One region of the Streptomyces sp. PL-25 genome, then DNA from elsewhere that is predicted to be linked to it. Evidence: riboswitches for the same ligand, from Rfam matches in the RefSeq annotation. Region 1 holds a riboswitch; the other holds the start of a gene.
What was found. Region 1 has a riboswitch for glycine ahead of gcvT (glycine cleavage system aminomethyltransferase GcvT). Riboswitches for the same ligand answer to the same signal wherever they lie in the genome.
Positions count from the first base shown of each region.

Region 1 (3,465 bases):
GCGCCCGTGCCCGCAGACCTCGGTGTCCGGGCCCGCAGACCTCAGTGCCCGTGCCCGTAGACCTCAGTGTCCGTGCCCGCAGACCTCAGTGCCCGTGCCCGTAGAAGGGCCTGACCTTCTCCCGCAGCCATACGGCCACCGGGTCGTCCGTGACGTCCAGGAGGATCAGGTTGACCGGCCAGGCCGGGGGCGCCGCCGCCAGGGCGCGGCCCAGGGCGTCGAGCGGGCGGGCCCGCGCCTCGTCGTCCGCCGAGGCCAGCTCGACGCCGACGAACAGGACCGGGTCGGCGGTCTCGACGGCGGCCAGGCAGCGGCGGGCGGTGCGCACCACGCCGGTGGCGTCGAACTCGGCGGAGGCGGCGGACAGGAAGTCCACCGGGTCGTCCTGCCAGTCGGGTTCGTAGAGCCGGACCCGGCCGCCGGCGGCGGGGCCGTCCAGCGCGGTGCGGCCGGCCCGGCACAGTTCGGCCACGGCGGGCGGCGGCAGCGGCATTCCGGCCACGCCGTCCGGGTTGAGCGCGATGCCGACCTGCGCGGGCAGCCCGCGGGCGAACTCCACGGCGGGCGCGACGGTGTACGCCATGTGCGCTCCGACGACCCGGCGGAACTGCTCCTCGGAGCTGAAGACCGGTACGTACGCCTGGCCGTCGATCTCCAGGGTGGGCAGGTCGAGCGGGCCGCTGTCCGGGCCGCCGCCGTTCGGCAGCGGCACCCAGAGGAAGCTGCGGCCGAGCACCTCGATGACGCGGCCGCCGGCCGTCGGGATGCCGAGGGCCGCGGAGAGCACCTCCTCCAGCTCGTTGCCGGGCCACCCGCCGTGCGGGTGGGGGTGCGCCTGTGCCGGGAAGTTCCCCGGAATGTCCGCGGAGAAGTCCGCCGGGAAGTCCATCTGTCTACCGCCTGCCGGAAACCACTGGTGTGACCGGAAGGTTATCGGGTGCCGGGGCCGGGCCGGCCGGTGAAGGCGATCCGGCGCAGCCCGGCCGCCGCCGCGCGGTCCAGCAGCACCGCCGAGTCGCAGCCCCCGGGCAGTTCGCCGCGCTCCACCGCGGCCAGCAGCCGGGCGACGGACCTGCGGTGGCGGCCGAAGGCGTAGCGCGAGACCCGGCGGCCGCGCTCGCGCTGGCCGGCGAGCGCCGCATCGGGGGCGACGTCCAGCAGGACCAGGTGGAGGGCGCCGCCGCGGCGGCGGGCGGCGCGGGCCAGCCAGCCGCGCACCCAGCGCTGGGTACCGCAGTCGTGGACCACGACCCCCTCGCCGCCGCGCAGGGCGCGGCGCAGCGCGGCGTAGTGGGCGAGGCGGACCAGCGGCCGGTAGAGCGCGTAGGGCAGGCGGTGCGCCAGGCGGGCGTCCCAGCGGTCGCGGGTGTCCTGCGAGTCGATCCGGGGGCCGTGCGCGGCGCGGCGCATCAGCGTGGACTTGCCGCCGCCGGGCAGTCCGGTGACCACGACCACGTCGCGCGGTCCGAAGAGCAGGGCGCGCGGGGCGCGGCCGGCACGCTCGCGCAGGTCGCGGACCAAGGGGGCCGGGGGCCCGTCGCACCGCTCGCGGGCCGGGGCCCCCGGCTGTCCCGGCAGGGCGGGGGCCCGGGTGGTCGCGTACGCCGGCGCGGTCCTGTTCACCGTCATCGTCCTCCCCGGGGCGGTGACGGTTCACCTTCCCCTTGAGTGTAAAGAGAAGGTAATGGACGGTGTCTGCCGTTTCCGTGCGCGTTCTGCCACAGCACGGTTACAGATCCGGCCTGCCGCGAGGTGTCCCGGCATGCAATGATGTGCGCGCCAACTGCATACCGGCCGTTTGAATCCGCGCGGGAGAGTCCCCGGCAGCGTGTCTGCCCGGGGCGCCGAAGGAGCAAGTCCCTCCCTTGAATCTCTCAGGCACCGTTACCGCGCGGGCGAGGCACATCTGAAAAGCGGGCCGCCCGCCCTGCCGCGGCGGCCCCACCCAAGGTGCAAGCCGTGTCCGTCCGTCCTGCGGCGGTCATGGCGAACCTCTCAGGTTCCGATGACAGATGGGGAGGACACGCCCCGTCCTCGCCCGCCATGCCTGGGAGACCGACCGATGAGCAGTTCCGTGTCCCGTCCGCTCCGTCACACCGCCCTCGACGCGGTGCACCGCTCGCTCGGTGCCACGATGACCGACTTCGCCGGCTGGGACATGCCGCTGCGCTACGGCTCCGAGCGCGACGAGCATGTCGCCGTGCGCACCCGGGCCGGTCTGTTCGACCTGTCCCACATGGGCGAGATCACCGTGACCGGCCCCCAGGCCGCCGCCCTGCTGAACTTCGCGCTGGTCGGCAACATCGCCTCGGTCGGCGTCGGACGCGCCCGCTACACCATGATCTGCCGCGCGGACGGCGGCATCCTGGACGACCTGATCGTCTACCGGCTCGCCGACACCGAGTACATGGTGGTGGCCAACGCCTCCAACGCCCAGGTGGTGCTGGACGCGCTCACCGAGCGGGCGGCGGGCTTCGAGGCCGAGGTCCGCGACGACCGGGACGCCTACGCGCTGCTCGCGATCCAGGGCCCGGAGTCCTCCGGCATCCTGAAGTCCCTCACCGACGCCGACCTGGACGGCCTGAAGTACTACGCGGGCCTGCCCGGCACGGTCGCCGACGTGCCCGCGCTGATCGCGCGCACCGGCTACACCGGCGAGGACGGCTTCGAGCTGTTCGTGAAGCCGGAGCACGCCGTGGAGCTGTGGCAGGCGCTGACCAAGGCCGGCGCGGGCGCGGGCCTGGTGGCCTGCGGTCTGTCCTGCCGCGACACGCTGCGCCTGGAGGCGGGCATGCCGCTGTACGGGCACGAGCTGACCACCGGCCTGACCCCGTTCGACGCGGGTCTGGGCCGGGTGGTGAAGTTCGAGAAGGAGGGCGACTTCGTCGGCCGCGAGGCGCTGGTGGCCGCCGCCGGGCGGGCCGAGCAGGCCCCGCCGCGCGTCCTGGTCGGCCTGGTCGCCGAGGGCCGCCGGGTGCCGCGCGCCGGGTACTCCGTGGTGTCCGGCGGCGAGGTGATCGGCGAGGTCACCTCCGGCGCCCCCTCCCCCACCCTGGGCAAGCCGATCGCCATGGCCTACGTCGACGCCGCGCACGCCGCGCCGGGCACGGCCGGGGTCGGCGTGGACATCCGGGGCACCCACGAGCCGTTCGAGGTCGTGGCGCTGCCCTTCTACAAGCGGCAGAAGTGACACCGTCGAGCCACGGCCGACGGTGATCCGGGTCACCCGGCCCGCCTCACGCATGCCCCGCGCACTCCCTCATTCACCACCACTGACCCGCGTACAGGAGAATTCAGGCATGAACAACCCCCAGCAGCTGCGCTACAGCAAGGAGCACGAGTGGCTGTCGCCCGCCGAGGACGGCGTCGCGACGGTCGGCATCACGGAGTTCGCGGCCAACGCGCTCGGCGATGTCGTCTACGCCGACCTCCCGGCGGTGGGCACCACCGTGACCGCGGGCGAGA
Region 1 covers NZ_CP136997.1:5,240,306-5,243,770, reverse strand. Annotated here, with positions in the region: gene R4Z62_RS23755 (enhanced serine sensitivity protein SseB) at 86-889, opposite strand; gene R4Z62_RS23750 (AAA family ATPase) at 931-1,629, opposite strand; glycine riboswitch at 1,800-1,900, shown strand; glycine riboswitch at 1,901-2,022, shown strand; gene gcvT (glycine cleavage system aminomethyltransferase GcvT) at 2,063-3,190, shown strand; gene gcvH (glycine cleavage system protein GcvH) at 3,300-3,465, shown strand, end outside.

Region 2 (3,465 bases), 4.2 Mb from region 1:
GCCGTTGGCGCGGTGGTAGCCGCGCACGGCGAGCAGACCGGCCAGCTCGCCCTGCGATCCGGCGTTCGGCTGGAGGGAGACCTTGTCGTAGCCGGTGACCTCGGCGAGCCGGTCCTCCAGCTCGCGGATGAGGGTGAGGTAGCCCTGCGCCTGCTCGGCGGGGACGAAGGGGTGCAGCTGGCCGAACTCGGGCCAGGTGACCGGCTCCATCTCGGTGGTCGCGTTGAGCTTCATGGTGCAGGAGCCCAGCGGGATCATGCCCCGGTCCAGCGCGTAGTCGCGGTCGGCGAGCTTGCGCAGGTAGCGCAGCATCGCCGTCTCGGAGCGGTGCTGGCTGAAGACGGGGTGGGTGAGGTAGGCGTCGGTGCGCAGCAGGTCCTGGGACAGGACCTGGCCGGCGGCGGCGTCCAGCGCGTCGATGTCGCCGGTGGCGCCGAAGGCGGACCACACGGTCCGCAGCTGGGCGCGCGTGGTGGTCTCGTCGCAGGCGATCGAGACGTGGTCGGCGTCGACGAGGCGGAGGTTCACGCCGCCCTCGCGCGCGGCGGCGACGATCTCGGCGGCGCGGCCCTCGGCGCGGACCGTCAGCGTGTCGAAGTACGCCCCGTGGACGACGGTGGCGCCGCCCGCCTTCAGGCCCTCGGCGAGGACGGCGGCGTAGCGGTGGGTGCGCAGCGCTATGTCCTTCAGGCCCTCGGGCCCGTGGTAGACGGCGTACATGCCGGCCATGACGGCGAGCAGCACCTGCGCGGTGCAGATGTTGCTGGTGGCCTTCTCGCGGCGGATGTGCTGCTCGCGGGTCTGGAGGGCGAGGCGGTACGCCTTGTTGCCGTCGGCGTCCACGGAGACGCCGACCAGGCGGCCGGGCAGGCTGCGGGCGAACTGCTCGCGCACCGCCATGTAACCGGCGTGCGGTCCGCCGAAGCCCATCGGCACGCCGAAGCGCTGCGTGGTGCCCACGGCGATGTCCGCGCCCAGCTCGCCGGGGGACTTCAGCAGGGTGAGGGCGAGCAGGTCGGCGGCGACGGTGACCAGGGCGCCCAGCGCGTGCGCCTGGTCGATGACGGGCTTGAGGTCGCGGACGGCGCCGGAGGCGCCGGGGTACTGGAGGAGGACGCCGTTGATGTCGCGCTCGGCGAGCGCCGCGGGGATGCCGTCGCTCAGGTCGGCGACGACGACCTCGGCACCGGCCGGCTCGGCGCGGGTCTCGATGACGGCGATGGTCTGCGGCAGCGTGTCCGCGTCGACCAGGAAGAGGCCCTTCTTGTTCTTGCCCATGCGCCGGGACAGCGCCAGCGCCTCGGCGGCGGCGGTGCCCTCGTCGAGCAAGGAGGCGCCGGAGGTCGGCAGACCGGTGAGGTCGGCGACCACGGTCTGGAAGTTCAGCAGCGCCTCCAGGCGGCCCTGCGAGATCTCCGGCTGGTACGGGGTGTACGCCGTGTACCAGGAGGGGTTCTCCATGACGTTGCGCAGGATGACCGGCGGGGTGAACGTCCCGTAGTAGCCGAGTCCGATCATCGAGCCGAGGACCTGGTTGCGGTCGGCGAGGGAGCGCAGCTCGGCCAGCACCTCGGCCTCGGTGCGGGCGCCGGGCAGGTCCAGGGTGTCGGCGTTCTTGATCACGTCCGGCACGGCGGCGGCGGTGAGTTCGTCGAGCGAGCCGTAGCCGACCTGCGCGAGCATCTTGGCCCGCGCCTCCTGGTCGGGCCCGATGTGGCGCTGCTCGAAGGGGATGCCCTGTTCGAGCTCGGAGAGCGGAATGCGCTGGGCGGTCATTGCGGAGGCCTCCTGGTCTGACGCGACCTTCGAGGGACACCACGGCGCGGGTGTCCCGACGGCCTCCCCCTCTGTCATCTCAACCTGAGAGCTTCACCGGGTCGTCTGCGGGCGCCCGGCTTTCACCGTCGGTGAGAGCGGACGCCGTCGACACCCGCTCTGCTTTCCAGAGTGACCTCGTCCGTGCGGTACGTGGGCCTGAGAGATTCCGGGGAGGATTTGCTCCTTCGGCGCCTCCGGTGTTGCTGGAGGACTCTCCCGCACGGGGTCAGCAGCCGCTGCCAGGGTACCAGCGGGCCGGGAGCCCGAGCCTTCGAGTGGCCGCCCCGCCTAATGTGCTCTTTTGTAGTGCTTACGGATGAGTTGCGACCCTGTGGAGGGACCGTGCTGACCGAGATCGATCCGCGCAACCTGATCGGCCGCAAGGCGTTCGACTGCAACGGCCACAAGATCGGCACGGTGGACGAGGTCTACCTCGACGACGCGACCGGTGTGCCCGAGTGGGCGGCCATACGCACCGGCCTGTTCTCCCGGGACGCCTTCGTGCCCCTGGAGCCCAGCGAACTGGTCGAGGGCGCCCTGCGCATCCCCTTCGACCGCGCCCTGATCAAGGAGGCGCCGGACTTCGGCGTCGGCCGCCACCTCTCCCCGGAGCAGGAACTCCAGCTCTACCACCACTACGGCCTCGACGTGACACCTCCGGTCGCTCCCCCGGACCGCGACTTCGGCAAGCTGGCGGGCTCCGGCACGGAGGAGCCCTGAGCAAGCCCCGGCCCGCACACCCCCTCCGCACCTCCCTCCCGCACTCACCGGCTCCCTGCCCTCCCTGTCCTTCCCGCGCCCGGCCCCGGTCGCGGTCGCGGTCGCGTACGGCCCGGTTCCCGTCCCGCCGGCTTCACCCACCCCGGCACCGGGCCGCACCGACCGCACCGCCGGCCTGGCCCTGCCACGCACCACACCACACCGCACTGCTGCTCATCCGACGCCCAGCGCGGTCCCGCCCCCGGGGGCGCCCGCGGCGCCCTTCGTGCCCGGGGCACCCGCAGTTCCGGTTCCGGGGGTGGCCGCCGTATCGGCCTCGGCCTCGGCCGCCGGTTCCGTCGCCTCCGCCGGTCTTCGCCGTACCAGCGGCAGCGGATCCGCCGGTTCCAGAGCCGGGTCGTCCACGCGGAAGGTCCTGATCCGCCCCGGCGCCGACTGCGGTGTCTCGAAGCGGACCGTGACCCTGCCGACGCCGCTGCCCTGCACCCAGCCGTGTCCGTGCTCGCTGTGCCGTACGTCGTGCCCCGCGGACCAGTGCCGCTCGGCGGGCTCCGCCGGTTCCGGTGCCGGTTCGTCCACGGGCTCCGCCTCGGGACTCTCCGCCGCCCCGCCGGCCGCCTGGGCGAACAGATCCTCCTGGGTGTAGTCGGCGAGCCCGGACACGCCCACACCGAGCAGCCGCACTCCGCCGGTGGTGTCCACCGAGTCCAGCAGCCGGGCGGCTGCCTCCCGCACCACCGCGGGGTCGTCGGTGGGCCCGCGCAGCGTCTCCGACCGGGTCAGCGTGGAGAAGTCGTACCGCCGCACCTTGAGCACGATGGTCCGGCCCGACAGCCCGGCCCCACGCAGCCGCCCCACACAGCGGTCGGCCAGCCGCTGCACCTCCAGGCCCACCCGCAGCCGGTCGTGGATGTCGATGTCGTAGGT
Region 2 covers NZ_CP136997.1:1,060,723-1,064,187, forward strand. Annotated here, with positions in the region: gene gcvP (aminomethyl-transferring glycine dehydrogenase) at 1-1,776, opposite strand, end outside; glycine riboswitch at 1,953-2,047, opposite strand; gene R4Z62_RS04680 (PRC-barrel domain-containing protein) at 2,161-2,538, shown strand; gene R4Z62_RS04685 (DNA polymerase IV) at 2,752-3,465, opposite strand, start outside.
Region 2: another riboswitch for glycine. It lies ahead of gcvP (aminomethyl-transferring glycine dehydrogenase); the one in region 1 lies ahead of gcvT (glycine cleavage system aminomethyltransferase GcvT).